3 regions of the Bradyrhizobium sp. USDA 4461 genome follow, and region 1 is predicted to be linked to each of the others. Evidence: riboswitches for the same ligand, from Rfam matches in the RefSeq annotation. Region 1 holds a riboswitch; each other region holds the start of a gene.
The links. Region 1 has a riboswitch for glycine ahead of ACVINW_RS26465 (D-amino acid dehydrogenase). Riboswitches for the same ligand answer to the same signal wherever they lie in the genome.

Region 1 (10,429 bases):
CGGGCGTCAGGATGCCGTCGATCTCAGTGATCACGGCGCCGGCGGACTCGAACGCCTTGGCCGCCTTGACCACGACCTCGCGGACTTCCTTCTCGACCTTCTGGCCGGATCCGGCATCGAGCATCAGCCCGATACGCAGCTTGCGCGGCGACTTCTCCAGCGCCTTCCAGTTCACTTCCAGCGCCGGCAGGCTCATGCCGTCGCGGCGGTCGGGGCGCGACAGCACGCTCATCATCAGCGCGGCGTCGTCGACGGTGCGGGTCATCGGCCCGGCGACGCGGCCGACATAGGGCGGGTCGATCGGCACGCGGCCGAGGCTCGGCTTCAGCGCGACGAGGCCGCACCAGGAGGCCGGCAGCCGCACCGAGCCGCCGATGTCGGTGCCGAGATGCAGCGGCCCGTAGCCGGCGGCGCCGGCCGCGCCAGCGCCGGCGCTCGAACCGCCGGGGTTCTTGCTGACATCCCAGGGATTGCGGGTCAGGGGATGGAACGACGACAGCCCGGACGACAGCATGCCGTAATCTGGCATCGTGGTCTTGGAGAAGATCACGCAGCCGGCTTCGCGCAACCGCGCGGCGGGTGGCGCATCCTTTTCCGCAGGCGTGAGCTTGACGCTCGCAGCACCCAGCGGCACCGGCTGGCCCTTGGTCGCGACGTTGTCCTTGATGGTGACGGGCACGCCGTCGAGCGTGCCGGCCGGCTCGGCCTGCTGCCAGCGCTCGGTCGACGCCTTGGCGACTTTGCGCGCTCCATCCGGGTCGTACAGGTAGAGCGCCTTGATGTGCGGCTCCCAGGTCGCGACCTGGGAGATGATTTCCTCCAGCACCTCGGAGGGCGAGAACTGCTTGGCACGATAGCCGGCGAGCAGGTCGACGGCGGAGAGATCGTGCAGCGATGTGATGGCGTCCGCTTTCGGCTTATGCATGCGCACCTACCGGCATGCGTTTCTCGATGATGCGCGCGAACATGCTGGCGCCGATCGGCAGGATCTTGTCGTCGAGAACGTAACCGGGATTGTGCACGGGCACTGAACCATCGTGGCCGACCCAGAAATACGCACCGGGAACAGCCTGCATCATGTCTGCGAAATCCTCGCTGCCCATCTTGGGCGTCGAGCGGGTGATCACCTTGGCCGGATCAACCACAGTTCGCGCGACGTCCTCGACCACGCGGGACTGCTCTTCCTGATTGACCAGCACGCTGAAGCCGTCGCGGATCTCGACCGAGATCTCGGCGCCATACGCGGCGGCAAAGCCGGCAGCGATCTCGCGCATGCGCTTGCGGATCAGCGCGCGGATCTCCTCGGAGAAGCAGCGCACCGTGCCGCACATCCAGGCGTCGCCGGGAATGACGTTGTAGGCCGAACCGGAATGGATCTGGGTGATCGACAGCACCGCAGCCTGCAGCGGATCGACGTTGCGGCTGACGATCGACTGCAACGCCTGTCCGAGCGTCATGGCGATCACCACCGCGTCCTTGGAGCGCTCCGGCATCGCGCCATGGGCGCCATAGCCCTGGATCCTAATGTCGAAGAAGTCGGCTGCGGCCATCGCCGGGCCCGGCAGGATCGCGATCTCGCCATGGTTGAGGTCGGGCGCGTTGTGCAGGCCGTAGACCTCGTCGCAGGGGAACTGCTTGAACAGGCCGTCCTTGATCATGGCGCGCGCGCCGCCGAGGCCTTCCTCGGCCGGCTGGAAGATGAAGTGCACGGTGCCGTCGAAATTGCGGGTCTCGGCGAGATAACGCGCCGAGCCGAGCAGCATCGTGGTGTGGCCGTCATGGCCGCAGCCATGGAAGCGGCCGGGAATGGTCGAGCGCCACTTCAGGTTGGTGTTCTCTTCCATCGGCAGCGCGTCCATGTCGGCGCGCAGGCCGATCTTCTTGGTGCTGTTGCCCTTGCCCTTGAGCACGCCGACCACGCCGGTCCCGCCGAGGCCGCGATGCACTTCGATGCCCCAGCTCGTCAGCTTCTCGGCGACGATGCCCGACGTCCGCACCTCCTCGAAGCCGATCTCGGGATGCGCATGCAGATCCCGTCTGATGGCGGTGAGTTCGTCGGCAAAACTGTCGATGCGCTCAATGGTCGGCATGGTCTCTATCCGTTTGTGCGTGATGGGGAGGCGGGTGTGAAAGTCGGGCCGTTAGGCTTGATACGAATGCCCGGCCGCAAATGTTTCCACGGCAGCGTGGCGGGATCGGCGGGCATCGGCCCGGGCGCGGCGCAGATCAGCAGCTTTTCGGCGATCGGCTCGAAATCGGCGCGGAAATGCACCGAGCTCTTGTTGACCAGGATCTTCTGCGTGGTCGGCTCGATGCCGACATAGCGGTACATCGCCTGGTCCGCAAGCTGCGCCTTGTAGGAGCCGACCACCACGCGCACGTCGCCGATCCGCAGGCAGGCCGAAGGTCCCATATCCATGTCGCGGCCGCCGTAGAATGGCCCCGGCGCGACGAACCGGCCGTCGGAAAGCTTCTCGACGAGGAAGGTCTCGCGGTAAGGCGCATCGCCCGGAATACCGGACTTGCCGCCGAGATCGAGCGTGACCGTCGCACCGACGCCGGCCGCGTGCGCCGCGCGCGCCGATTGCGGGTCGCAGATCACGCCGGTGGCGGCACTTGCTCCGTTGCGCACCAGCGCACGCAGCATGCCCGTGGTGTCGGAATTGCCGCCGGCGCCGGGATTGTCCTGGGTATCGGCGATCACGATCGGCTTCGACGCCGATGCCGCTAGCTTCATCGCCAGCCGCACGCCCTCGTCGGGCGTATGGATCGGGCCGTCGAAATCGTTCTCGTGGCTTTCGACCAGCGCGGCGATGCTGTCGGCGGCGGCGTCGGCATCGGCCTGGGTCCGGCCATAGGCGAATACGCTCGGGCCGCAGTCCCTGATATCGGCGGCGGGAAAGCCGAACGCAAACGACAGCGTCGGAACCGCGTCGCTCTCGAGCGCCGCAAGCTTCTGATAGATGCCCTTGGCCGGCTGGTCGTTGGTGCATTGCCAGCTGATCGCGATCAGGAACGGCAGCTGCCGGAACGCCTTGGCGAGACGTTGCCCGGATTTGAGCAACAGGGCCAAATGCCTGGCGCAGGCGCGGCCGGTGTCGGCCATGTCGACATGCGGATAGGTGCGGTAGGCGATCAGTGCATCGGCATGTTCGATCATCTCGGGCGAGACGTTCGCATGCAGATCGAGGCTCGCAACCAGCGGAACGTCCTTGCCGATCGCCTTGCGCACGCGGGCGAGGACTTCGCCTTCGCCGTCGTCATAGTGCTCGGTCACCATGGCGCCGTGCAGGTCGAGATAGACGCCATCGATCGGCCCGGCGGCGACGATGCCGTCGACCATGTCCTTGACGATCCGCTCGAAGGCATCCTTCGTCACATGTGCCGACGGGGTCGCGCCGGTCGCAATCGTCGGCACCAGCTCCCAGCCATTGGCTTCCGCCGCCTCGACAAAGCCGGCGAGGCCGGCATTGATGTTGCGCATCACCTTGAGCACCTCGGCGCCGCGCGTCATCGACGGCCAGCCGCCGCCATGCACGAAGTCGTCATAGGTTGCCTTCGTCGGTGCGAAGGTGTTGGTCTCGTGCAGGAAGCCGCCAACGGCAATGCGGGTCATCAAGTTGGTCTCGATACGTTTCTTCGATCAAGGTGCGACTGGAATGGTTCGCACCACGATCCGGCCTCGTTGGTTGGAGCGCGATCTTTCGGGAAAACCAGTGCCCACCTTCCAGGTCATGCTCTCGCGCGCGACGTTAAGCGTGTCGTCGCGCCAAGCGCAAGCCGCGGAGCACTGCCGGATTTGCATGCCCTCAGCGCAGTCCGTCATTGCGAGCGGAGCGCCGTGGTGGCCCGGATGAAGCGAAGCGCAATCCGGGGACCTGCGCGCCGGATCGATCGCCCCGGATTTCGCGGAGCCTGTCATCGGGCGCGCGTTCGCGCGACCCGTTGGCTCCATCCGGGCTACGGGACAATTAAAGACCTAGGCCGTTGCCACAATGGCTTCCGAAACGGGACGGAAGTTCGCAAAATCCCAGCCGCGGCCCGGCGCCGCATCGAGCAGCGCGCGGGTGTAGGCCTGCTGCGGGTTGGTCAGCACCTCCGCCGCCGGTCCCTGTTCCACGACACGGCCGCGCTGCATCACGGCGACGTCGTCGCAGATCTGGGCGGCGACGCGCAAATCATGCGTGATGAACAGCAGCGCGATGCCCAGCCGCCGCTGGATTTCGTCGAGCAGCTCCAGAACCTGCGCCTGCACCGAGACGTCGAGCGCGGACACCGCTTCGTCCGCCACCAGCACGTCGGGATCGAGCGCCAGCGCACGTGCGATCGCGATGCGCTGGCGCTGGCCGCCGGAGAACTGGTGCGGGTAGCGCGAGATCGCGTCGGGCGGCAAATGGACCAGCTCGAGCAGCTCGCGGGCCCGTGCCAGCGCATCCTTGCGCGGCATGCCGTAATTGATCGGGCCCTCCGCGATGCTCTCGCCGACGGTGACGCGCGGATTGAGCGAGCGGTAGGGGTCCTGGAAGATGATCTGGATCTTCTGGCGATGCGGCTGCAACAGCCGCCGCGACAGCTCGGAGATCTCGCGGCCGGCAAGCCGCACGCCGCCGGAGGTCGGATCGATCAGGCGGACGATGCAGCGCGCCACCGTGGATTTTCCGGAGCCGCTTTCGCCGACGATGCCGAGCGTGCGGCCCTTGCGCAGCGTCAGCGTGACGTTGCTGGCGGCGGAGACCTCGCGGGCCTTGCCGTACAGCGAGCGCTCCCGGTAGACCTTGCTGAGCTCGTTGGCTTCCAGCACCACCGGCTCTTTCGTGTCGGGGCGTGGCGCGCGCGGCACGAGGCTCGGCACCGAGGACAGGAGGTTGCGGGTGTACTCCATCTTCGGCGTGCGCAGCACCTCCTGCAGCGGGCCGGCCTCGACCAGCCTTCCGTGGCGCATCACCGCGACGCGGTCGGCGATCTCCGCCACCACGCCCATGTCGTGGGTGATGAACAGAACAGCGGTGCCGTGATCGCGTTGCAGGTCGCGGATCAGCGTGAGGATCTGCTTCTGGGTAGTAACGTCAAGTGCCGTGGTCGGCTCGTCGGCGATCAGGAGCTTCGGTTCCAGAACCAGCGCCATCGCGATCATGATGCGCTGGCGCTGGCCGCCGGAGAGGCGGTGAGGGTAGGAGGAGAAGATGCGCTGCACGTCTGGCAGCCGCACATGCTCCATCATTGCCAAAATCTTCTGGCGCCGCGCGCGGGCGTCGAGATCGGTATGAGCGCGCAGCACCTCGTCGATCTGGCGTCCGACCGGCACGACAGGATTGAGCGCGGTCATCGGCTCCTGGAAGATCATCGCCATCCGCGTGGCGCGCAACTGGCGCAGCCGCCGGTCGGTGGCGGTCAGCAGCTCCTCGCCGACCAGTTTGACGCTGCCGCCCGACGGCACCAGCGTGCCCTTCTGCAACAGGCCCATCGTGGTCAGGGAGGTCACCGACTTGCCCGAGCCGCTTTCGCCGACCAGGCACAGCGTCTCGCCCTCGTGCACCCTTAGCGAGAGGTCGTCGATGATACGGTGCGCATCGGCCTTGCGGCCGAGGCCGACGACGAGGTTGTTGATGTCGAGGACGACGTTGGTCATGTCAGGCTCTCTTGGCGCGGCTGTGAGGAGCGAAGCAACGGGAACTATCCAATGTCATTCCGGGATGGTGCGCCAGCACCAGACCCGGAATCTCGAGATTCCCCGATGCGCACTGCGCATCTGAGGTTCGATGCTTCGCATCGCCCCGCAATGACGGCTTCAGAAGCGCTGAAGCCGTCACTTGCCCTCACGCTGCTTCATGCGGGGATCGAGCGCGTCGCGGGCGGCGTCGCCGATCAGATTGATGCTGAGAATGGCGATCGAGAGCAGCAGTCCCGGCCAGAAGATCAGCGACGGCTTGACCTGGAAGAAGGCGCGGCCCTCGGCCATGATGTTGCCCCAGGTCGGCGTTTCCGGCGAGATGCCGGCGCCGAGGAACGACAGGATCGCCTCGGTCAGGATCGCGGATGCGCAGACATAGGTGCCTTGCACGATCAGCGGCGCGATCGTGTTCGGCATCAGATGCCGCCACATGATCTTGGGCAGGCTGGAGCCGAGCGAGATCGCGGCCTCGACATAGGGCTCCTCGCGTGCGGTCAGCACCACCGAGCGCACCAGCCGCGCCACCCGCGGGATCTCGGGGATGGTGATCGCGACCATCACGGTCCAGATGCTGGCGCCGGACAGCGACACCACGGCGATCGCAAGCAGGATGGCGGGAATCGCCATCAGGCCGTCCATCACGCGCATCATCACCGCATCGACCCAGCGGAAGAAGCCGGCGACCAGGCCGATCACGAGCCCGATGGCGATCGAGCAGACGGCGGCGCCGAGCCCGATCACCAGCGAGATCCGCGCGCCGTAGATGACGCGCGACAACAGGTCGCGTCCATAGGCGTCGGTGCCGAGCAGATATTGCGCGCTCGACGGCTTCAGTCGCTGCGACGGCGTCAGCAAGAGTGGATCATGCGGCGCAAGGAGCGGCGCGAAGATCGCCATCAGGATGATGAGGGCAAGACAGATCGTCGCAACCGCGATGATCGGCGTCGAGGTCAGGAAGCCGAACTTGACGCGGAACGGCCGGGTGACGGGAATCGAGGCTTCGGGAAGGGTTTCGATCGCCATTGCTCAGTACCGGATACGAGGATCGAGCAGGGTGTAGGCGACGTCGATCAAGAGATTGACTGCGACATAGATGCCCGACGTCAACAAGATCATCGCCTGGATCACCGGATAGTCGCGCGCCAGCACCGCGTCGACGGTGAGGCGGCCGATGCCGGGCAGGTTGAACACGCTTTCGGTGACGACGACGCCGGAGATCAAGAGCGCGAAGCCGGAGCCGATCACGGTGATGACCGGGACCGCGGCGTTGCGCAGCGCATGGCGCAGCAGCACGCCGGTCTCGCCGATGCCCTTGGCGCGCGCGGTGCGGACGTAGTCCTCACCCAACACGTCAAGCATCGAGGCCCGCGTCATGCGCGCGATCAGCGCGACATAGATGAAGGAGAGGGTGCAGGTCGGCAGGATGATGCGTTCGAAGAACGGACCGAAGCCGGCCGAGATGCTCTTGAAGCCCTGCACCGGGACCCAGCGGAACGGGTAGATCGCAAACACCTGGATCAGCACATAGCCGATCACGAACACCGGCACCGAGAAGCCGAGCACCGACAGCCCCATCACGCAGCGGTCGATCCAGGTGCCGTGCTTCCATGCCGCAATGACGCCGAGCGGCACTGCGACCAGGATCGAGAGGATGATGGTGGCGAGCGCGACCGAGATCGACGGTTCGAGGCGCGGGCCGATCATCTCGAGGATCGGCTTGTTCGAGATCAGCGAGACGCCGAGGTCGCCATGCAGCAGCTTCGCGACCCAGGTGTAGAACTGGATGTAGATCGGCTCGTTGAGACCGAGCGAGGTCCGGATGCGTTCAAGCTGTTCCGGCGTCGCATTGTCGCCGGCGAGGATGGCGGCGGGGTCGCCCGGCGTCAGCCGCAGCAGCAGGAACACGAACAGGGCCACCACGCCCATCACGGGAATGGCGGCGAGGATGCGGCGAAGCAGATATCCGAGCAAATTGGATCCGTTGGGTTGTGGTCGATGAAGTCCCCAGCGGGACCGTTGCACACCGGACCGTAGCACAGATGGTAGCAAACACAGGGTAGAAGTTGAGCAAGTCCCGTGCCATCGGTGCTGCGGTTTTTGCGGTGCAGCTAGTCGGTCCTGCTGGTGTGATTAGTCCTCCGATGACGTGCGAAGCAGTCCACTGGAAGGTGGATTGATTTCAGCCTTGCGAGCATTGGCAGGTACATCGTCGAGCCCGCGACCGAACGCCGGCGCCATCGGCGGCGTATCGAGATCGCGCCAGTCGTCGATCGCGCCTGCGACCATCTGCGCGGTCGCGGCGGATAGCGTCCAGCCGAGATGACCGTGGCCGGTGTTGTAGAACACGCCTGGAATCCGGCCGGCGCGCACCACCGGCATCATGTTCGGCATCATCGGACGCAGCCCCGCCCACGGCACGACTTTGGATGTATCGACCCCGGGGAAATGATGGCGCACCCAATCCACCAGCGGCTGGATGCGGTCGGCCCTGATATCGCGGTTGAAGCCGTTGAACTCGGCGGTGCCGGCAATGCGGAAGCGGTCGGCGCCGAGCCTGCTGGTGACGATCTTGGCGGCTTCGTCGAGCAGACTGACGGTCGGCGCGGCGTCCCGGCTTTGCGGCGCATCGAGCTGCACCGTGATCGAATAGCCCTTCACCGGATAGACGTTGACGCGGTCGTTGAGTAAGCCCGCGAAGCGGCGGCTCGCCACGCCCGCGCAAATCACGAGGCCGTCGGCCTGCAATTCGTGCCGCGTCGCGGGCTCGGCATCGTGCGACGCGGTTTCGTTCCAGCCGATGCGGAAGCCGTCGTCGCCGCGCGCGACCGTGTCGACGTCGGCCTCATGGATGAAGCTCGCGCCGCGCCGCGCACAAGCCTCGGCGAGGCCGCGCGTGAACTTGTGGATATCGCCGGTGGCGTCGGACGGCGTGAAGAAGCCACCATAGCAGGCGGTTTGCAGCGCGGGTTCGATGCTGCGGATCTCGTCCGGTGTCACCGGCCGGCGGTCGAGCCCGCCTTGCTGCAGCAAGGTGTTGACCCGCAGGCCTGCCTCGAAGCCGGCCTTGTCGTGATAGACGTGCAGGATGCCGCGGCGTTCGAGATCGAAGGCGATGTTCTCGCGCTCGGCGATCGAGAACAGATGCTTGCGCGCTTCGATGGCGAGCCGCGTGGTCTCGATGGTGTTGCTGCGATAGCGCGCGATGCCACCGACGAACTCGCCGATCCAGGAATATTTGTGCCAGCTCGGCTTCGGGTTCATCAAGAGCGGCGCGTCGCTTCTCAGCATCCAGCGCAGCCCCTTGAGAATGGTCGCCGCGCTGTTCCAGACTTCGGCGTTGCTGGCGGACAACTGTCCGCCATTGGCGAATGAGGTTTCCATCGCGGCGTAGCGATGCCTGTCGAGCACAGTCACCTTGTAGCCGCGTTCGAGCAGGGCATAGGCCGTCGTCACGCCGGTGATGCCGGCGCCAATGATCGCAATGTGAGGCATGATGGTCTTCAGGCTCCCGTGTTGTTAGAGTCGCCGAACCACCGGTGAAACCGGGTGTTTCGACGCCCCATCTGTCACGGTACCTGAGAGCTTGATCCGCACCGGGCCGGGGCCCGGACGCGAACTATCCCCTTCGGTGGACGTCACGGCCCTTGATCTGCGGCCATGTCCGTCTCTCTCCAGATCGTCCTGACGATACAGTCCTTTTGCCTGAGAGTTTCCGGGGCGGTTGCTCCATCGGCGCCGAAGCTGACAACACGAATGTTGTCGCCTCGATCTCTCCCGCATCGTCGCGTTGGACGGCCGGACCGTAGGCGAAGCCTTAAAATTGGACAAGGCTAAATTTCGATCCGGCAGTGCCAACGTGTTGTGCAGTGCAATCAGTCCAGCGTCGCCAGCAGCGCCGCCATCAGGCGGCCGCGCTCGGCCAGGCTGTCGACCTCGATATGCTCGTTGAGCGTATGTGCATCGGCGCCGCGAACGCCGAGACCATCGAGCGTGGGGATGCCCATCGCACCGGTGAAGTTGCCGTCCGATCCACCGCCGGCGCTGCCGTGCGGAAGATCGAGGCCCATCCCGGCCGCAAGGCCCTTTGCCTTTTCGTATAGAGCCATGGTGCCGGCATCCGGCTCCCACACCGGGCGCGTGACGCCGCGCGTCACCTTGAAGGTTACGTCGTTGGCGGTGCCGGACAGCGCCAGCATGCGTTCGACGCCGCGATCGAGATCGGCCTGCCGCTTGGCCATGCTGAGCGCTTCGCCGGTGCAGGTCGTGGCGACGCAATTGACCCACTGGCCGCCATGCACGATGCCGACCGAGAAGGTGCAGTCCTCGGTGGTCATGCCGTCGATGGCGATGATTTGACGGGCCATTTCGCGGATCGCGGAGCGGCCGGAGGACAGCGTCGCGCCGGCATGGCTCGGCTTGCCGGTGGCTTCCAGATTGAAGCGCGCGATCGCGTAGCGGCCGGTGACGACACCGTTGTTCGGCCGGCCGGGCTCCGGCACCAGCACATATTTGTTGCGCGCGGCTTCCGCCTCGATGATGTCGCGCGTCGACGGTGTGCCGACCTCTTCATCGGGTGTGAACAGCACGGTGATCGGCAACGGCGTCGTGAAGGACGCGCGGGCCAATTGCCTGATGGCCTCGATCGACAGATAGTTGCCGCCCTTCATGTCGAAGATGCCGGGCCCGAAGCATTTGTTGCCTTCGCGGCGCCATTTGAGCTTCTCAATGGTGCCGACCGGGTGCACGGTGTCGAGATGG
Region 2 (10,429 bases), 140 kb from region 1:
ACCGGACGCCGCGCCGTTCGACGCACCGCTACCGCCGCCCATCGCGAGCTTCTTCCTGGCATCCGACAGGTCGCGCTCGAGCTTCTTGCGCTCTTCCATCAGGGCCGTGATGCGCGCCGGGACGTCCTCGATCGAGGTGCGCAGCTCGGCCGCCGCGCTCTTCGCCAGCGCCATGGTGTCGTTGGCGTGCTTGCGCGCGTGACGTCCGGTCAGCGCCTCGATGCGGCGCACGCCGGAGGCGACCGCGCTCTCGCTGGTCACCGAGATCAGGCCGATGTCGCCGGTGCGGCGGACATGGGTGCCGCCGCAGAGCTCGACCGACCAGCCGAGCGCGTTCTGACCGTGCTCGCGGGCGCTCTTGCCCATCGAGACGACGCGGACTTCATCGCCGTATTTCTCGCCAAACAGCGCGCGCGCACCGGCCTCGCGGGCGTCGTCGACGGCCATCACGCGGGTCGTCACCTCGTCATTCTCGAGCACGACCTCGTTGGCGATGTCCTCGACGCAGGCGAGCTCTTCCGGCGTGATCGGCTTCGGATGCACGAAATCGAAGCGCAGGCGATCGGGCGCGACCAGCGAGCCGCGCTGGGCGATGTGATCGCCGAGCACCTGGCGCAGCGCCTCATGCAACAGATGGGTCGCCGAATGGTTGGCGCGGATCGCCGAGCGGCGCGCGTGGTCGACCTCGAGCTGCAGCGCGGTGCCGGCCTTCAGCGTGCCCTGCTCCACCGTGCCGACATGCACGAACAGATCGCCGGCCTTCTTCTGCATGTCGGTGACGCGGAACTTGACGCCCTCGCCGGTGAGCACGCCGATGTCGCCGACCTGACCGCCGGACTCCGCATAGAACGGGGTCTGGTTCAGCACGATCGCGCCGCTCTCGCCGGCCTTGAGGCCATCGACCTCGGCACCGTCCTTGACCAGCGCCGTCACCACGCCTTCCGCGCTCTCGGTCTCATAGCCGAGGAATTCGGTAGCGCCGAGCTTCTCGCGCAGCGGGAACCAGATGGTCTCGGTCGCCGCCTCGCCGGAGCCGGCCCAGGAGGCGCGCGCCTTCTCGCGCTGGCGCTCCATCGCGTCGGTGAACGCCGCCTGGTCGACGCTGATGCCGCGCGACTTCAGCGCGTCCTGCGTCAGGTCGAGCGGGAAACCATAGGTATCGTACAGCGTGAACGCGGTGTCGCCGTCGAACATGTCGCCCTTCTTCAGGCCGGCGCTCTTCTCGTCGAGGATCGACAGTCCGCGCACCAGCGTCTTGCGAAATCGGGTCTCTTCGAGCTGCAGCGTCTCCTCGATCAGCTTTTCCGCGCGCACCAGGTCCGGATAGGCCTGGCCCATCTCGCGGACCAGCGCCCAGACCAGGCGATGCATCAGCGGCTCGCTCGCGCCCAGGAGCTGCGCGTGGCGCATCGCACGGCGCATGATCCGGCGCAGCACGTAGCCGCGGCCCTCATTCGACGGCAGCACGCCGTCGGCGATCAGGAACGCCGACGAGCGCAGATGGTCGGCGATGACGCGATACGACGCGACGTTCTGCGCGTTCGGCTCATGGCCGAGCGCCGACGAGGCTGCGTCGATCAGATGGCGGAACAGATCGGTCTCGAACACGCTCTCGACGCCCTGCAGGATGCAGGCCATGCGCTCGAGGCCCATGCCGGTGTCGATCGAGGGGCGCGGCAGCGCCACGCGCTCCTCCTTCGTCACCTGCTCGTATTGCATGAACACCAGATTCCAGAACTCGAGGAAGCGATCGCCGTCCTCCTCGGGGCTACCCGGAGGTCCGCCCCAGATGTGCTCGCCGCGATCGATGAAGATCTCGGAGCACGGACCGCAGGGACCGGTATCGCCCATCGCCCAGAAATTGTCCGAGGTCGGGATGCGGATGATGCGGTCGTCCGAGAAGCCCGCGATCTTCTTCCAGTAGCCGGCCGCCTCGTCGTCGGTGTGGTAGACCGTGACCAGCAGCTTGTCCTTCTTCAGCCCGAAATCCCTGGTGATCAGATTCCAGGCGAGCTCGATCGCGCGCTCCTTGAAGTAGTCGCCGAACGAGAAGTTGCCGAGCATCTCGAAGAAGGTGAGATGGCGCGCGGTGTAGCCGACATTGTCGAGGTCGTTATGCTTGCCGCCGGCGCGCACGCATTTCTGCGACGTCGTGGCGCGCTGATAGCCGCGCTTCTCGACGCCGGTGAAGACGTTCTTGAACTGCACCATGCCGGCATTGGTGAACATCAGGGTCGGGTCGTTGCGCGGCACCAGCGGCGACGAGGCCACGATCTCGTGGCCGTTCGCCTTGAAGAAGTTCAGAAATGTCGACCTGATGTCGTTGACGCTGCTCATGTTCATCCAATCGGAAAAAGGGGCCGGCCAGCCGCAAAAAGGCGTCATTTTCCGGCCGAACGCTTTTAGACATTGCCAGCTGCGGTGTCCAGAAACTGTGCAGCCGGATCATGGGCTTGCCGCAACAGCACAAAGCCCGTTGATAGTCGTCCGGGTGCGTTGACAGCCTTGGCGGGGCCGTGTTTTGGTCCTACCTGTAAGTAGTCACGTCGGGAGAGACTGGCCCTGTCCTGGGCCGGCGCCGAAGGAGCAACCGCCCCGGAAACTCTCAGGCAAAAGGACCGCGTGACGTCTGACATCTGGAAAGAGGCGCTGGGGTTCTCCCCGATTGCGTCCGCCGACGGGATAATACTCTCAGGCACAGCGACAGATGGGGCTTTCTGCAGGTTTCTCAAGGGGAAATAGGTCCCCGGCGGGAACCGCGAGGGCCCTGTGATGCTTGTGCGCGAAACTTCCCCGCTGAAACAGACCCCGCTGCACGCGCTGCATCTGGCGCGCGGCGCCAAGATGGTGCCGTTCGCCGGCTATGACATGCCGGTGCAATACACGGCCGGCGTGCTGAGGGAGCATTTGCACACCCGCAAGGACGCCGGTCTGTTCGACGTGTCCCACATGGGACAGCTCGTGCTGAAGGCCAAATCCGGCAAGATCGCAGACGCGGCGCTCGCGCTGGAAAAACTGGTGCCGCAGGACATCGTCGGCATCGCGCCGGGACGGCAGCGCTACGCGCAATTCACCAACAAGGACGGCGGCCTGCTCGACGATTTGATGGTGGCGAATTTCGGCGATCATCTATTCCTGGTGGTCAACGCCGCCTGCAAGGACGCGGACGAGGCGCATCTGCGAGCGAATCTTTCCGACAGCTGCGAGATCGTGTCGCTGGCCGACCGCGCGCTGATCGCGCTGCAGGGGCCGAAAGCGGAAGCGGCACTGGCAAAGCTTTGTCTAGATGTCAGTTCGATGAAATTCATGGACGCCGGCCCGCGCCGCGTCGCCGAGATCGACTGCTTCGTCTCGCGCTCCGGTTACACCGGCGAGGACGGCTTTGAGATTTCAGTACCCGCGGACAAGGCGGAAGCCCTGGTCACCGCGCTGCTCGACAATCCCGACGTGCTGCCGATCGGGCTCGGCGCGCGCGACAGCCTGCGGCTCGAAGCCGGGCTCTGCCTCTACGGTCACGATATCGACACCACCACCACGCCGGTCGAAGGCGCGCTGGAATGGTCGGTGCAGAAGGTCCGCCGCAGCGGCGGCGCCCGCGCCGGCGGCTTTCCCGGCGCCGACAAGATCCTCGCGCAATTCGCTGATGGCGCCACCCGCCGCCGCGTCGGCTTAAGGCCCGATGGCCGTGCGCCGGTGCGCGAAGGCGCCGCGCTGTTTGCCGACGCCAGCTCGACCGAGCAGATCGGCAAGGTGACCTCGGGCGGCTTCGGCCCGAGCCTCAATGCGCCGGTTGCGATGGGCTATCTGCCGACCGCCCTCTCCGCGCTCGGCACCACCGTTTTCGCCGAAGTGCGCGGCCAGCGGCTGCCGCTGAAAGTCGCCGCAACGCCCTTCATCCCCAATACCTACAAACGCTGAAGGATCGATCCCCATGACGACGCTGTACACGTCCGACCACGAATGGCTCCGCATCGAGGGCGATGTCGCCACGATCGGGATTACCGATTATGCGCAATCGCAGCTCGGCGACGTGGTGTTCGTCGAACTGCCCAAGATCGGCCGCAGCCTGAAAAAGGCCGAGGCCGCCGCCGTCGTCGAATCCGTCAAGGCCGCCTCCGACGTCTATGCGCCGATCACCGGCGAAGTGGTCGAGGTCAACGAGGCGCTCACGGCCGATCCCGCGCTGGTCAATTCGGATGCCGGCGGCAAGGCCTGGTTCTTCAAGCTGAAGATATCAGACAAGGGCGAGCTCGGCGGCCTGATGGATGAAGCCGCCTACGCCGCGCACACCGCCTGAGAGAATGAAGCAGATTGCGACCACACACTCCCTGTCATCGCCCGACTTGATCGGGCGACCCAGTACGCCGCGGCCCTTCAGCTTAACCACTGCTGTCCCGGCGTACTGGATACCCCGCTTTTGCGGGGTATGACGGCTGACAACGAGGACCCCGTCATGAACGCGCCCTTCAAGCCGATCAACGAAGCCGTCACCGATTTCGTCCGCCGCCACATCGGACCGTCACCGCGCGACGTCAACGCAATGCTGGAGACGGTGGGCGCCGCGAGCCTGCAAGCGCTGATGAACGAGACGCTGCCGGCGTCGATCCGCCAGAAGGCGCCGCTCGATCTCGGCCGCGCGCTGAGCGAGACCGAGGCGCTCGCGCATATGAGCGAGCTCGCCGCGCAGAACCAGGTGTTCACGTCGCTGATCGGCCAGGGCTATTCCGGCACCATCCTGCCGGCGGTGATCCAGCGCAACATCCTGGAGAACCCGGCCTGGTACACCGCCTATACGCCGTATCAGCCGGAGATCAGCCAGGGCCGGCTGGAAGCGCTGTTCAACTACCAGACCATGATCTGCGACCTCACCGGGCTCGACGTCGCCAACGCCTCGCTGCTCGACGAGGCGACCGCCGCCGCTGAAGCGATGGCGCTCGCCGAGCGCCATTCGCAGGTGAAAGCAAAGGTGTTCTTCGTCGACAAGGAGGTGCATCCGCAGACGCTCGCGGTGATGCGCACGCGCGCGGCCCCCTTGGGCTGGGCGCTGGTCGTCGGCGATCCCCTCACCGAGCTCGACAAGGCCGACGTGCTCGGCGCGCTGTTGCAATATCCGGGAACGTCGGGCGCGGTACGCGACCTCCGGCCTGCGATCGCATCGCTGCGCGCCAAGGGCGCGCTGGCGATCGTCGCCGCCGACCTGCTGTCGCTGACGCTGCTGACCTCGCCCGGCGAGCTCGGCGCCGACATCGCGATCGGCTCGGCGCAGCGGTTCGGCGTGCCGATGGGCTATGGCGGACCGCACGCCGCCTACATGGCGGTGCGCGACACGCTGAAGCGCTCGCTGCCCGGCCGCATCGTCGGGCTGTCAGTGGATTCGCGCGGGCTACCCGCCTATCGCCTGGCGCTGCAAACCCGCGAGCAGCATATCCGCCGCGAGAAGGCGACCTCCAACATCTGCACGGCGCAGGTGCTGCTCGCCGTGATCGCCTCGATGTATGCGGTCTATCACGGCCCCGAGGGCCTGACCCATATCGCTCGCGGCGTGCATCGGCGCGCCACCGTGCTGGCCGCAGGCCTGCGCAAGCTCGGCTTTACGCCGACCAGCGAGGCGTTCTTCGACACCGTAACGATCGAGGCCGGTGCCAGGCAGATCGAGATCGTCGCCCGCGCGCAGGCGGAGCGGATCAATCTGCGCATCGGTACGACCACGCTCGGCATCGCGCTCGACGAGACCACGACGCCGGAGACCGTCGAGGCGGTGTGGCGCGTGTTCGGCGGCAAGCTCAGCTTTGCCGAAATCGAAGCGGCGGCGCACGAGGCGCTGCCGAAGGAGCTGCGGCGCACCAGCGCCTTCCTCACCCACCCGGTGTTCAACACGCATCGCTCGGAGACCGAACTGCTGCGCTACATGCGCAAGCTCAGCGATCGCGACCTCGCGCTCGACCGCGCGATGATCCCGCTTGGCTCGTGCACGATGAAGCTCAACGCCACCACCGAGATGATCCCGCTGACCTGGCCGGCGTTCGGCAATCTGCATCCGTTCGCGCCCGCGGATCAGGCCAAGGGCTATCACGCGCTGTTCAAGCGGCTGGAGCAGTGGCTGTGCGACATCACCGGCTATGACGCGGTGTCGTTGCAGCCGAACTCCGGGGCGCAGGGCGAATATGCCGGGTTGCTGGCGATCCGGGGCTATCACCTCGCGCGCGGCGAGCCGCACCGCAAGGTGTGCTTGATCCCCTCCTCCGCGCACGGCACCAATCCGGCCTCGGCCGCGATGGTCGGCATGGATGTCGTGGTGGTGGCGTGCGACGCGCGCGGCGACGTCGACGTCAATGACCTCCGCGCCAAGGCGGAGAAGCATTCGGCCAATCTCGCCGCCGTGATGATCACCTATCCGTCGACCCACGGCGTGTTCGAGGAGCATATCCGCGAGATCTGCGACATCGTGCATGCGCATGGCGGTCAGGTTTATCTCGACGGCGCCAACATGAATGCGCAGGTCGGGCTGTCGCGGCCCGGCGATTACGGCGCCGATGTCAGTCATCTCAACCTGCACAAGACCTTCTGCATCCCGCATGGCGGCGGCGGCCCCGGCATGGGCCCGATCGGCGTCAAGGCGCATCTCGCGCCCTATCTACCGGGTCATCCCGCAACCGACGGCGCAAATGCGCACGCCATCGGCCCGGTGTCAGCCGCGCCGTTCGGCTCGGCGTCGATCCTGACCATCTCCTACATCTACATCCTGATGATGGGCGGCGAAGGTCTCACCCGCGCCACCGAGGTCGCGATCCTCAACGCCAATTACATCGCCGCACGGCTGCAGCCGCACTTTCCGGTGCTGTATCGCAACGAGCGCGGCCGTGTCGCCCATGAGTGCATCGTCGACCCGCGCGGGCTGAAGACGAGCAGCGGCGTCACGGTGGACGACATCGCCAAGCGGCTGATCGACTACGGCTTCCACGCGCCGACCATGAGCTTCCCGGTGGCGGGCACGCTGATGATCGAACCGACCGAATCGGAATCCAAGTTCGAGATCGACCGCTTCTGCGATGCCATGATCGCGATCCGCAACGAAATCGCGGAGGTCGAGAAGGGCCGCTGGACCATCGACGCCTCGCCGCTGCGCCACGCCCCGCACACCGTGCACGACATCGCCGACGATGTGTGGGAGCGGGCCTACACCCGCGCCGAGGGCTGCTTCCCCGCGGGCGTGTCGCGGTCCGACAAATACTGGAGCCCGGTCGGGCGCGTCGACAATGTCTACGGCGATCGCAACCTGGTGTGCTCGTGCCCGCCGGTCGAGGATTACGCGCAGGCGGCGGAGTAAGCGCGGGCAACGATCAAGGATGGGCAGAGCCAACGGGCGCGGCTCCGTTGGCTCTGCCCATCCTGCAGCCCGGTTTTCATAAGGCGCGCTTGTCCGTGGGCGAACGACGGCGAGCAACGCCGCGGCAGGAGGAAGCATGCGCGAGGACTTCTGGTTTCATTTCCCGTTTCGCGTCCGCTATTCCGAGGTCGACGCGCAGGCCGTGGTGTTCAACGCCCATTACCTCACCTATTTCGACACCGCGATCACCGAGTATTTCCGCGCGCTCGGCTACGACTATCTCGGCGAGGTGGCGCGGACCGGCGTCGACTTCCACACCGTGAAATCGGTGGTCGAGTACAAGGCCCCGATCCGCTTCGACGAGGACATCGAGGTCTGCGTCCGCGTCGCCAGGATCGGCCGCTCCTCGATCAACCTTGCGCTCGCGATCTTCGCCAAGGGCTCCGATGATTTGCGCGCCACCGGCGAGATCATCTGGGTCGCCACCGACCAGAAGACCCATCAGTCGGTCGCGGTGACGGAGGATTTGCGGGCGCTGATCGGCAGCCGGGAAAAGGCGCTGGCGTAGGGACGAGTGACGCCTGCCGGCGCCGCGCGGATCAAGCCTACGGCGTGACCAAGGCGCGGCTCTTCGCGTCCCAGCGCCACAGCCGGTCGTTGGTCAACTCCGTGCCACCCCACCAGCGATGGATCGAGTTGTACTGGCTGAAGTCCAGCTCGCCATCCAGCACTTCCTGGCCGAAATCGGTCACCGACAGCCGGCTGTGCAGCGATCTTTCTCGGTGGGCCTTCCAATCATCCGCTCCTTGGATCTCTGCCGGAATCCAGCGAGGACCGGCGATCGACAATAGGCGAGTCCATCCAGCATCAGGTCTGCTTCTTGAAAATCGAACACGCCGCGTTCCCTGTACAGCTCACTCGAAAGCACACCCGGCTTGGTCTCGCCGAGACCTGCGCGGTTCAGATCGAGCCCGGATGGAAGATCAGACGCTTCATCGATCCAACTCACTGAACACTGGCACCAAAACCAAACAGGCGCCGAAGACGTCGGCAACTCAACGTCCTCAGCGCCCGCTTGCAGCGAAATCTTGGAGCTTTAAAGCTTACTCCTCCGTCGGCTCCTCGCCGTCGGCGTCGCGCTCCGGTGTGCCGGCGAGGATCTGCTCGGAGATCAGGCCGGAATTCTGCCGGATCGCGGCTTCGATCTTGGTGGTGATATCGGGGTTGGCGCGCAGGAACGCCTTCGAATTCTCGCGTCCCTGGCCGAGCCGCTGGCTGTCATAGGAGAACCAGGCACCCGATTTCTCGACGAGGCCGGCCTTGACGCCGAGGTCGAGGATCTCGCCCATCTTGGAGACGCCCTCGCCGTACATGATGTCGAACTCGACCTGCTTGAAGGGCGGCGCCAGCTTGTTCTTCACCACCTTGACGCGGGTGGTGTTGCCGACCACCTCGTCACGCTCCTTGATCGCGCCGATGCGGCGGATGTCGAGGCGGACCGAGGCATAGAACTTCAGCGCGTTGCCGCCGGTGGTGGTTTCGGGCGAACCGTACATCACGCCGATCTTCATGCGGATCTGGTTGATGAAGATCACCATCGTGTTCGACTTGTTGATCGAGGCGGTGAGCTTGCGCAGCGCCTGGCTCATCAGGCGGGCCTGCAGGCCGGGCAGCGCGTCGCCCATCTCACCCTCGAGCTCGGCCTTCGGCACCAGCGCCGCGACTGAATCGACCACCAGCACGTCGACCGCACCGGAGCGCACCAGCGTGTCGCAGATTTCCAGCGCCTGCTCGCCGGTGTCCGGCTGCGAGATCAGGAGCTCGTCGATGTTGACGCCGAGCTTGCGCGCATAGACCGGATCGAGCGCATGTTCGGCGTCAATGAAGGCGCAGATGCCGCCCTTCTTCTGGCCTTCCGCCACCGTGTGCAGCGCCAGCGTGGTTTTCCCTGAGGATTCCGGCCCGTAGATCTCGACGATGCGCCCCTTCGGCAGGCCGCCGACGCCAAGCGCGATATCGAGCCCGAGCGACCCCGAGGACACCGTCTCGACATCCATCGAGCGGTCGTTCTTGCCGAGCTTCATCACCGAGCCCTTGCCGAACTGACGCTCGATCTGGGAGAGCGCGGCTGAGAGGGCCTTGGACTTGTCCATGGAGGATCCTTCGACGATACGCAGTGCGGTGGCGGACATTTGGGATGTGCTCCTTATGGCGGGGATTCGCTAGCGGGACAAACGGGCGATGAGGTCGAATGGAATGCGTTGTTGATAGGAAACCTCGTACCACGTTTGTTCTATGTTCGCAATATGTTCTTTCGGACGCGTAAACGCCGGATGCCGTCAAGGCACTGTCTCCGGGGTTGATTTCCGAAGTGTCCTGGCGCGGATTAAGCGAACGGAAACCGAGGCTTGGTTGATGTTCTCGGTAGGACTACTGAGGCGATAGAGTAAATGTTCTGGCCCCATCATTTTCCATGGGACGCCATCTGTTCTGGCCGTGAAAGCGATCGCGAGATCGCGCCTCCGCACGCGGCGGCTCCCTCTGACAGACATTGTCCGGCCTCTTTCGGCCCAGCGCCTTTCGTGGCCATCGCCCCCGTGTCACAACCTGCGCACCGGCCGTAGCTAGTCGTCGGACTCCTGCCCCGCCGCGATCCGTAGTTCTCCGGGCAAGAACAAAGTTCCGGATGGCATGCCACCCAAGCACGTCCGAAAAATAGTTGCACCATCAAGATGTTATACACGCGCCGACCATGGTCTGGCACAATCTGCATACTACCTTGGTACCCCTCCTGACGCCCAAAAAAACTACGTAGCCTTCGCGGAAGACTCAGCTTGCGCCAGTGTTCGTAACGTTGGCCTGCCCGGCAATGCAGCCGGGGCGCTGCGCAGCGGCGACACCGTCCAGCCGACGGATCGGTCCGCCCGCAGGGTCTGCGACGCCGCCCGGACGGGCATTTTATCTCATATTAACGTTTGACGATTGTTAGAGATTAATACAACCTATGGTTTTAAGTATCGATGATTGCCTTTGATTCGCGGGATTGTTCCAGATGATCCACAGGGGCATCGAATTCACCATCACCCAGCTGATAGCCGGGGT
Region 3 (10,429 bases), 4.2 Mb from region 1:
GATCCATACCGGTCGCCACGGCTTTTCGCCGCTCGCCTTCGCCAACGATATGCTGCCAGATGCCGCCGTATCCTTGCACCCCCACCAACCGAAGCGATGGGTAGCTAGCGATCTTCCCCGCGAGCGCTATAGCCGCAGGGGGCGTCGCGACCCCTGTGCGCGCCATCGCAACGTCGACATCGATCAGCACCGACAAGGCCCGGTCGGCCTTGGCTGCGGCCGACCCCAGAGCTTCAACCTGCTGCTCGTGATCGACCACAAGCATGATGTCCGCATCTGTCCCCGCGAGCGCGATGGCACGATCGGTCGTATCCGCACCGACCACCGGCGATGTAACGAGTAAACTGCGAAGACCCGCAGCCGCCAATGCCTCGGCCTCACCGAGCTTTGCACAGCAGACACCTATCGCACCGGCAGCGATTTGATGTCGCGCGATCGTTGCCGACTTATGGGTTTTCGAATGCGGCCTGAGTGCCAGCCCCGCTTTCTTGGCCCGCTGTGCCATGCGCTCAATGTTATGTTCGAGCGCCTCGACGTCAACGATGAGAGCGGGCGTCGGCAATTGATAGCGCGAGCCAACGCGACCAATTAGGGCTTTCGCCTGATTCATGGCCGTCGAGCCGTTCGTCATGACTAAGCTCCCTCGATCATGCTGACCAGATGTTCGAATTTGGTGATCGATACGTTGTCAGGCAAGCGCAGGATCTTGCCGTTCTGCGCCCACTGCCCTTCCGTCACCTCGTGAATAACCGCCGAGGTGAAGACGGGGTAAGGCCTGTCCTTGCCCAAAGCGATATCCACCGCGTCGTTGAGAGCTTGAGCAAATTTCGTCTTCCGTGCCCCGTCGAGCACGCCGGCAGGAAGCTGGTAGTTGATGAAGACGCCTCCAAGCTTTCCATCGGCCGGCTCGCTGTTTGAGTAGAACTGTCCTGCTGGCAGCTCCTGCAACAGGATCATGCCCCTGGCACGAGAAGCAGGTAGGTCGGGCACCGACTCGGCGATGAAAGCCGCCTCGGTCAGGGCCTTGACCAGTTTCTGCTTAGCAGCGGCGTTGAAAACACCTGGCGTAAGCGTGACATACAGTAGAGGCATATGGATCTCCCATTGGTAGCTGATGGTTGATCTTGCAAAACGCGGCGTTCGTTTTACAGTGGCAAACCTGACATTAATCATGCAGGTTTTGCCAAATGGTCAGAATTGATATCCTGATCCTGGAAGGCTCCAGTCCAGCGGCACTCGGGGTCACGCTCGACGTACTGGATACGGTCAATCGGCTAGCTGACGAGCCGGTCTTTGAGTGGCGTGCGGTTGTCAGCGATGGCTCGGTTGCCAAGCTACGGGGTGGCGTGAGCTTGCCCGCGCAATCCCTACGCAGGTCAAAACCCAGAGACCTCGTTATCGTGCTGGGCATCGGCGCCGGAACCGATGCCGCAGTGGATGAGAGGATTGCAGCGCCGGATGCCACTCATGCAGCAAATTGGCTGCGCGCTGCGTGGCGAGGCGGCACGACGGTTGCAGCATCTTGTACCGGGGTTTTTCTGCTGGGCCAGGCAGGACTGCTCGACGGCAGGCGTTGCACGACGACCTGGTGGCTGACACCAAAGTTGAAATCACTCTTTCCGAAAAGCCTTGCTGATTCCGACTCTATGCTGACGGAAGATACCCGGGTGTGGACGTCCGGCGCAGCTTTCGCCCACATCGACCTGATGTTTGGTCTCGTCTCGCGTTTTGCCGGCCCCGCTCTTGCGGAGGACACGGCGCGGCATATCGTCGTCGATCAACGCGCATCACAGGCGCGCTACGTCATCCCGGCCTTTCTAGCCGCTCAGGATCCAATTGCGCGCAAGGTGGAAGCCTTTGTGCGTCGCCGCTTGGCGATGCCTTTCACACTCCAGGACCTGGCCCTGCAGACCGGAACCACAACCCGCACGCTGAACCGCCGGCTAGCCCTTGCAACGGGAATGTCGCCGATGAAGTTCGCGCAGAAAATCCGCGTCGATGCGGCGCTTCACTTGCTGCAGACGACGCGCTTATCGCTGGAAAGCGTTGCTGAGCGAGTTGGGTTCGAGGATAGCTCGGCGCTCTATCGCCTGATCCGCCGTCACACGGGAAGATCGCCGAGCCTGTTTCGAGCATAACCGCTATTTTTCGTCAGCACTGCCGCTCAGGGTATCGCCGAACAGGACCCATCTGTCGCCCTCGAACCGCATCATCTGCAGTTGCTTGATCGGGGCGAAATCGGTTGGTGACGTGTTGATCTTGATGCCCGGCAACAGTGCGTCCGGGATGAAGTCTCGGAGGCTTGCCGCCTGCTTCATTACATTTTCCCGAGTAAGATTGTTTCCACACATCTGCAATACTTTAACGAGCGTCTGCGCTACGGCGTAGCCATACCCGACATTGTTGTCGAGCTTGTCTCCCGACGGATAGTAATCCTTCAAGAAGGCAACGAATCTGCTCATGCCCGGATCGTCACGCCATTGCGGATCGCTGCCATCCTTAAGATAGGCGGCAGAGAGAACCCCTTGCGCATTCTCAACACCTGCGGGGTGAATAACACCTCCGACCGAATTCGAAACGTTCGCGACGATATGAACTGGTTTCCAATTGATCTCGGCAAGCTTCTTGATCGCCTGCGCTGCAAACTTGGGTGTGGTGAATGACAAGAGCACATCGGCACCGGATGCCTTCAGTTTGACGATATGGCTGTCGATCGTAGGCTCTGTAATTTCGTAGCTTGATTCAGCGATAATCATCGATGACTTCGCTCCGAGTCCATCCTTCAGCCACCTTAGGAGGTCCTTGCCGAAATCATCGTTCTGATACAGTACGCCGATTTTGGCGTCGGGCTTGTTCTTCAGCAAATACTTCGCGTAAACGCGGGCTTCGCTCTGATAGGAGGGATGCCAGCCCATGGTCCAGGGAAAGCCCGCAGGGTCGTTCCACTTGGTTGCGCCGGTGGCGACGAACAGCTGCGGAACTTTCTTGGCGTTCATGAACTTCTGGATCGCCGAGTTCGATGCCGTACCTAGGGGATTGAAGATCAGGAGCACCTCATCGTTCTCGACGAGCTTCCTTGCCTGCTCCACAGCTTTGGGCGGGCTGTAACCATCGTCATAGGAGATGAAATTGATCTTGCGACCATTGATTCCCCCCTCTGCATTGATCTTGTTGAAATAAGCCTCTTCAGTTTTGCCGATCACGCCAAAGGCCGATGCGGGCCCCGAATACGGCATGATGTTGCCGACCTTGATCTCTGTATCGGTTGCGCCGGCATCGTAGCTTTTTTGAGCTGACGCGTTAGATATGCCTAGAGCGATGACAAGCCCGATCCAAATGCTCCGTTGAAACTTCAAATGCATGTTTTCTCCTCCATTCTCACCATTTTTTCCCGACAGATCTTCGGATCATATTGAGCAAGTCGCGTGTGCCGTTCGGCGCCAGGAATACGAACAGGAACAGCAGCACGCCGAACACCGCGCCGGAAAGGCCCTTCGAGATGCCCTCCGCGATGTTGGGCACGAAGATGATGAAGGCGGAGCCTACGATCGAGCCGGGCAGCCAGCCGACGCCGCCGACCACCATGCCGAGGAACAGCGAGATCGCGAGCTGGATCGTGTAGCCGTCGGGTGCCACGAACTGCACCGCGATGGCGCCGAGACCGCCGGCGACGCCGGTGATGCCGGCCGAGACGCCGAACGCCAGCGTCTTGTACAGCGCGACGTCGACGCCCAACGCGGAGGCCGCGATCTCGTTGTCGCGGATCGCCATGAAGGCGCGCCCCGAACGCGAGCGCAGCAGGTTGACCGAGGCGATGTAGATCGCGATCGAGACCGCCAGGGTGAAGTAGTAGAGCCACATATCCTGCGACAGCGGCAGGCCGAACGGCGCATCCGGCTTGGTGACGACGAGGCCCTGCACGCCGCCGGTCCAATGCTCGAAATAGCCAAGCTTGAGCAGCTGCGGCATTGCGGTGGCGAGCGCGAAGGTCGCGAGCGCCAGATAGACGCCGCTGAGCCGCAGCGCCGGCTGGCCGAACAGGAAGCCGAAGCCGAAGCAGACGATGCCGGCGATCGGCAGCGTGAGGGCATAGTTCATGCCCGCATGCTCCATCAGGATCGCCGAGGTATAGGCGCCGACGGCGTAGAACGCGCTCTGGCCGAGCGAGAACTGGCCGCTTCCGCCGGTCAGGATGTTGAGCGCCATCACCGCCAGCGCGTAGATCAGAAGCATCGTCATCTGGAAGATGATGAAGTTCTTCACGAACAGCGGGATCAGGACCAGCGCGGCAAGCACGACGAGCGAGGTGCCATAGCCGAGCGTCATGGCGCGCTTGGGCACGGCCTCGACGGCAGGGGCTTCTGTGACGATTTCTTCAGCGGCGCTCATGATCAAACTCGCTTCACGATGGCGCGGCCGAACAGGCCTGCCGGTTTGACGACCAGGACGACGATGATCAGCGCAAGCGCGATCGGAAGTTTCAGCTCATTGCCGACGCCGGGGATGTAGGTGCCGACCAGGTTCTCGAAGATGCCGACCAGGAAGCCGCCCATCACGGCGCCGAACGGGCTCGACAGGCCGCCGAGCACGGCCGCGGCAAATCCGTAGATCAGCACGCCGAGCATCATGTTGGGCTCGAGGAACACGACCGGGGCGATCATCATGCCGGCGATCGAGCCGATCGCCGATGCCATGCCCCAGCCCAGCGCGATCATCCACGAGGTGTTGATGCCGACCAGGCGGGCCGATTCCGGCAGCGAGGCGGCGGCGCGCATCGCAAGACCGACCCGGGTGAAGCGGAAGAAGAAGAACAGCAGGAGCAGCATCAGCAGCGTGATGCCGATCATCCCGGCCTGGTGGGTCGAGATCAGCTGGCTGCCGAGGAACGGCGAGGAGCCGAACGGCGTCGGATACTGCTTGATGGTGAAGTCCCAGATCAGGCCGGCGACCGAGTTGATGATCGCATAGAGCGCGATGAAACCGGCGACGTTGGTCAGGATCGGAGCCTTGGCGAGCGGCTTGAACAGCAGCCGCTCGATGACGATGCCGGCGACGAACGAGAAGGCGACGGTGAGTACGAAGGCGCCCCAATACGGCACGCCCCACTGCATCAGCTGCCAGGACACGAAGGTCGAGAACATCGCCATTTCGCCCTGGGCGAAATTCAGATGGTCGATGGCCTGGTAGATCATCACCACGGCGAGCGCCATGCAGGCATAGATCGCGCCGGTGGCGATGCCGGCCAGGACCTGGTTGGCAAAAAGCTCCATTGTGCCAGCTCCCTCAGTAGCCGAGATAGGATTTGCGGACGTCTTCGTTGTTCGCGATGTCCTTGGCATTGCCCGACATCACGATCCGTCCGGTTTCGATCACATAGGCCTGGTCGGCGAGCTCGAGCGCGAGCTGCGCGTTCTGCTCGACCACCAGGATGGTCACCTTTTCCTCGCGATTGATCTTGCCGAGGATGCGGAACAGGTCGCGCACGATCAGCGGCGCGAGGCCGAACGACGGCTCGTCGAGCAGCATCAGGCGCGGCCGCAGCATCAGCGCGCGCGCCACCGCCAGCATCTGCTGCTCGCCGCCGGACAGCGTGCCGGCCTGCTGGGTGTAGCGCTGCTTCAGCACCGGGAAATGGTCGTACATCCGCTCGATGTCGGAGCCGATCGCCTTGGTGTCGGAGCGGCTGATGGCGCCGAGCTGCAAATTCTCCTCCACCGTCATGTTGGTGAAGGTGCCGCGGCCCTGCGGCACATGGGCGATGCCGAGCCGGACCACGTTCTCGGTCGAGCGCGTGCCGATCGGCTTGCCCTCGAACTCGATCGCGCCGGTCGAGCGCACCATGTTGCAGATCGCCCGCAGCGTGGTGGTCTTGCCGGCGCCGTTGGCGCCGAGCAGGGTGGTCAGCGAGCCCTCGTTGAGCGAGAAGCTGAGGCCGTGCAGGGCCTGGACCTGGCCGTAATAGGCGCGCAGGTCCTTGACGTTGAGCATCGCGGTCATTGGTCCTTGCTCCCCAGATAGGCCTTGATGACGTCGGGGTCGGCCTGGACCTGGGCCGGCGTGCCTTCGGCCAGCTTGCGGCCGAAATTGAGCGCGACGACGTGGTCGGCGATCGACATCACGAGACCCATGTGATGCTCGACCAGCAGCACCGTAATTTTACGGTCGTCGCGGATTTTGCGGATCAAATCGCCGAGCACATAGACTTCCTCGTGATTGAGGCCGCCGGCCGGCTCGTCGAGCAGCAGGATCTTCGGATCCGCCGCCAGGGCCCGCGCCAGCTCGACGCGCTTCTGGGTGCCGAACGGAAGTCCCGAGACGACGGTGTGGGCGACGTCCTCGAGATCGAGATAGCCGAGGATGTCGTGCACCTTCTTGTTCATGTCGTTCTCGCCGCGGCGGACCCAGGCGAGACGCAGCGAGTCGCTGACGATGTCGCTCGAGGTGCGGGCATGCGCGCCGACGCGGACGTTGTCGATCACGGACAGGTTGGGAAACAATGCGACGTTCTGGAAGGTGCGGCCGATGCCGATCTCGGCGATCCGGTGCGGCGGCCGCGACAGGATGCTCTTGCCTTCCATCAGGATGTCGCCGGACGACGGCTGGTAGAGCCGCGACAGGCAATTGAACAGCGTCGTCTTGCCGGCGCCGTTCGGCCCGATCAGACCGAGGATCTGTCCATGACGCATGTCGAACGACACGCCATTGAGCGCAATAACGCCGCCGAACATGACGCTGACGTCCTGGATCACGAGAAATGAGGAGCGTGATTGGTCTGCTGATCGGGACACTTCTTCTTTCCCGACTTCGGCGATGCCATCTCGACTATTCAACTCGAACACACGACTCCCCTATCGATCTTGATGCGACATATCATCAGTAGTTTCGTGAAGCGGCGGCGAAGGGTCGCGTCAGCTTGGAAAGCGTTTGCCGAACTGAACCAAACGCTCTGCAGCCATGCGCCGCATTGCCCGGAGCAAACGAACCGGACTTCCGCGACTGCCAAATCGAAGCAGCGTCACGGAGCACGCGGGGCAGACATCGCAAATCATGATCATTGGCAGCCGCACACGACGTTTCAACGCTTTTCAGATCTGCAGGTCATTGAGCAGCCTGCTAGTTCAATTCTTCGGGTCTATCTGATTGCCAACGAGGACCGGGACTCGCATCGAAGTCCGGACGAAAACCATCGTGCGCAACATCGCCGCCCGCTTGACGTGTTGCTTCACCGATGAGAGGCTCGGCAAACTAAGTATTTGCCTACGGGGAACGCAAACGAACAGTATTCGACCAAGCGGTGAACCGTTTTCACGCACGACAGAACGGCCCGCCCTTGCTCGATCCAGGCGACTGCGATACAGCCCACTTGGCAGCTATTTTCCCATCATCAGTGTTTGGAGCTATACGGTAGTAACTAAGTTTATCTGACCACGGGAGAGGCCGGGTACCCGGCGCCGAAGGAGCAACCGCCCCGGAAACTCTCAGGCAAAAGGACCGTGTCGGATCTACATCTGGAAAGTGATGCGGTCAGCATCCGCCGAAGGGATAACACTCTCAGGCCAAAAAGACAGATGGGGCGCTTCAAACAGCTCAATCGATTTGAATCGATGGCTAGAGGTGCTCCATGTCGATGTCTGCGTTAAAAACATCAATAACCACCCTACTCGAGCGGGCTGCGCAACGCGGCAAGCAAACCATGTTGCCCATTGGGTTGGGCGACTTGTTCAAAGTTGGGATCGGTCCGTCTTCCTCACATACAATCGGACCGATGAAGATCGCGTCCTCTTTCGTGAGAGGCCTAGGCGCAGAGCGGCAACAAAGGACCAGCAGAATAGCCGTTACCGCCTTCGGATCGCTTGCCTGGACTGGCAAAGGCCATCGAACGGACGTTGCGGTCTTGCTGGGGCTCTCCGGACACTTGCCGGACCAGTTGGAGCCGGATGAGACCGACTCGATCTTGGCTGAGATACGATCGAGTGGCAGCATTGTTCTTCCCAATGATACCGCAATCGAATTCGTCGAAGCACGCGACCTCGTCTTTGACAAGCAAACGGTCTACGACCGTCATCCCAATGCGCTGTTGCTGCAAGCCTTCGATAAAGGCCGCGAAATCATCGCGTCAGAGGTCTGGTACTCCGTCGGAGGGGGATTTATCGAGCGCGACGGAGACAGCGGCGCATCAAAGGTGCAGACCTTTGCATTCGGCTTCGATTATCGGTCGGCGGATGAGCTCCTGGCGATATGCCGCGCCAATGTCTGCGCCATAGCTGACGTTGCGTTCATCAACGAATTGGCACGCCGGGACGAGCCTTCCACCGTTCAGCTGCTCGACACCCTAATCCAGGTGATGATGGCGTGTGTCGACCGAGGCCTCGATCGGGATGGCGAGCTGCCCGGCAGTTTGAAGGTCCCGCGGCGCGCAAAGAAGCTCTTTCAGAGACTTCGCTCTGCTGCGCTGGCTAACCAACACTCCCCAAGCGAAGCGTTCGAGTACGTGTCCGCCTTTGCCATTGCCGTGAATGAGGAGAACGCTTCCGGTGGTCGGGTCGTCACGGCACCGACGAATGGCGCCGCCGGCGTGTTACCCGCCGTTCTCAGATACTACCGTGACTTCTGCGACGGATCCGATGTGGATGGCATGCGCACATTCCTTCTCACTGCGACCGCGATCGGCAGCATCATCAAGCACAACGCTTCCATCTCAGGTGCGGAGGTTGGTTGTCAGGGCGAGGTCGGCTCCGCCGCCGCGATGGCGGCTGCAGGACTCGCCGCCGCCCTCGGTGGCACCAACGAACAGATCGAAAATGCCGCTGAAATTGCAATGGAGCATCATCTCGGCATGACCTGCGACCCGGTCGCGGGGCTCGTTCAGATCCCGTGCATCGAACGCAACGCATTCGGCGCAATCAAGTCGATCAATGCAGCATTGCTGGCTCTCGCCGGCGATGGCACCCACAAGGTGTCGCTTGATCATGTCATCGAGACGATGCGCCAGACCGGAGCCGACATGCACGACAAGTACAGAGAGACATCTCGAGGCGGCCTCGCCGTTAACGTCCCCGAGTGCTGAACAAAGGAAGAAGCCATGGATAATGTCTTGGAAATGACGCGACGGGGTTTCGGTGATCCCGTGTTCGCGTCCATCGATCGAGAGCTGCATCGTCAGCAGAGTCAAATCGAGCTGATTGCATCCGAAAATATCGTGTCAGAAGCGGTCCTCGCAGCTCAGGGATCCGTGCTAACCAACAAGTATGCTGAAGGATATCCCGCACGCCGGTACTATGGAGGCTGCGAGTTTGTTGACGAAGTCGAGCTCCTTGCGATTGAACGGGCGAAGGCACTTTTCGGCGCAGGATTTGCCAACGTGCAACCTCACTCCGGAGCACAAGCAAACCTTGCTGCATTCCTGGCGCTTCTGGAGCCCGGGGACACCTTCATGGGCCTTTCTCTAGCGCATGGAGGTCATCTTACGCACGGTGCCGCCGTCACGATCTCAGGCAAGTGGTTTCGGGCGATCCCCTACGGGGTACGCGAGACGGACCACCTGATCGATATGGATGAAGTCCGCAGCCTGGCGCATCAACATCGGCCAAAGCTAATTGTTGCGGGCGGTTCGGCCTATCCTCGTGAGATTGACTTCGCACAGTTTCGGACGATCGCCGACGAAATTGGCGCGAAACTGATGGTCGATATGGCTCACGTTGCTGGACTTGTTGCTGCCAATTCCTATCCGAGCCCGGTTCCCCATGCGCATGTCGTGACTTCGACGACGCATAAGACATTGCGCGGACCACGCGGCGGGCTCATTCTGACCAACGACGAGGACCTCGCGAAGAAGCTGAATTCGGCAGTCTTTCCAGGATCCCAAGGCGGTCCACTGATGCACGTCATAGCCGCAAAAGCCGTGGCGTTCGGAGAGGCGCTTCAGCCGTCGTTCACGGCGTATGCGAAGCAAACGATTGCCAACGCGCGGGTCCTTGCCGCCTCGCTCGCCGAGGGCGGTCTCGCGATCGTTTCCGGCGGCACCGACAGCCATGTCGTTCTGGTCGACCTGCGCCCGCTTGGAGTGACGGGCAAGGCCGCCGAACTGGCGCTTGGCCATGTCGGCTTGACTTGCAACAAAAATGGAATCCCTTTTGATCCACAAAAGCCGGCTATCACCTCGGGTATCCGATTGGGCTCGCCCGCCGTCACCACGCGGGGTTTCAAGGAAAGGGAGTTCCGGGAAATCGGATCATTGATCCTGAAAACCCTAAAGATTGCCGCGAGAGATCCGCTGGGCTTGGTCGGAGAGACGTCGATTGCCAAACGTGTGCGCGAACTCAGTCAGGCATTTCCAATTTATCCGCATGCAGCTCAACCGCCGGTCTGATGAAGGAGAACGGTACAATGGACGCGAAAAAGTTATCAGAAGAGCTCCGCGACCAGGCGA

Region 2: linked by a shared signal. The riboswitch ahead of gcvT (glycine cleavage system aminomethyltransferase GcvT) and the one ahead of ACVINW_RS26465 (D-amino acid dehydrogenase) in region 1 are both predicted to bind glycine.
Region 3: linked by a shared signal. The riboswitch ahead of ACVINW_RS07265 (L-serine ammonia-lyase) and the one ahead of ACVINW_RS26465 (D-amino acid dehydrogenase) in region 1 are both predicted to bind glycine.

Annotation. Positions count from the first base shown of each region.
Region 1 covers NZ_JBSRXM010000001.1:5,684,089-5,694,517, forward strand. Annotated here, with positions in the region: gene ACVINW_RS26435 (amidase) at 1-925, opposite strand, end outside; gene ACVINW_RS26440 (M20 aminoacylase family protein) at 918-2,090, opposite strand; gene ACVINW_RS26445 (M81 family metallopeptidase) at 2,096-3,616, opposite strand; gene ACVINW_RS26450 (ABC transporter ATP-binding protein) at 3,980-5,629, opposite strand; gene ACVINW_RS26455 (ABC transporter permease) at 5,807-6,694, opposite strand; gene ACVINW_RS26460 (ABC transporter permease) at 6,698-7,642, opposite strand; gene ACVINW_RS26465 (D-amino acid dehydrogenase) at 7,802-9,163, opposite strand; glycine riboswitch at 9,233-9,348, opposite strand; glycine riboswitch at 9,352-9,458, opposite strand; gene ACVINW_RS26470 (M20/M25/M40 family metallo-hydrolase) at 9,544-10,429, opposite strand, start outside.
Region 2 covers NZ_JBSRXM010000001.1:5,546,874-5,557,302, reverse strand. Annotated here, with positions in the region: gene alaS (alanine--tRNA ligase) at 1-2,337, opposite strand, end outside; glycine riboswitch at 2,538-2,630, shown strand; gene gcvT (glycine cleavage system aminomethyltransferase GcvT) at 2,773-3,918, shown strand; gene gcvH (glycine cleavage system protein GcvH) at 3,932-4,297, shown strand; gene gcvP (aminomethyl-transferring glycine dehydrogenase) at 4,454-7,327, shown strand; gene ACVINW_RS25750 (acyl-CoA thioesterase) at 7,464-7,895, shown strand; gene ACVINW_RS25745 (hypothetical protein) at 7,933-8,175, opposite strand; gene recA (recombinase RecA) at 8,431-9,519, opposite strand; gene ACVINW_RS25735 (hypothetical protein) at 10,380-10,429, shown strand, end outside.
Region 3 covers NZ_JBSRXM010000001.1:1,526,538-1,536,966, forward strand. Annotated here, with positions in the region: gene ACVINW_RS07225 (DSD1 family PLP-dependent enzyme) at 1-631, opposite strand, end outside; gene ACVINW_RS07230 (tautomerase family protein) at 634-1,092, opposite strand; gene ACVINW_RS07235 (GlxA family transcriptional regulator) at 1,188-2,138, shown strand; gene ACVINW_RS07240 (ABC transporter substrate-binding protein) at 2,142-3,362, opposite strand; gene ACVINW_RS07245 (branched-chain amino acid ABC transporter permease) at 3,379-4,389, opposite strand; gene ACVINW_RS07250 (branched-chain amino acid ABC transporter permease) at 4,392-5,270, opposite strand; gene ACVINW_RS07255 (ABC transporter ATP-binding protein) at 5,284-5,997, opposite strand; gene ACVINW_RS07260 (ABC transporter ATP-binding protein) at 5,994-6,728, opposite strand; glycine riboswitch at 7,418-7,504, shown strand; gene ACVINW_RS07265 (L-serine ammonia-lyase) at 7,694-9,067, shown strand; gene glyA (serine hydroxymethyltransferase) at 9,083-10,369, shown strand; gene ACVINW_RS07275 (carboxymuconolactone decarboxylase family protein) at 10,387-10,429, shown strand, end outside.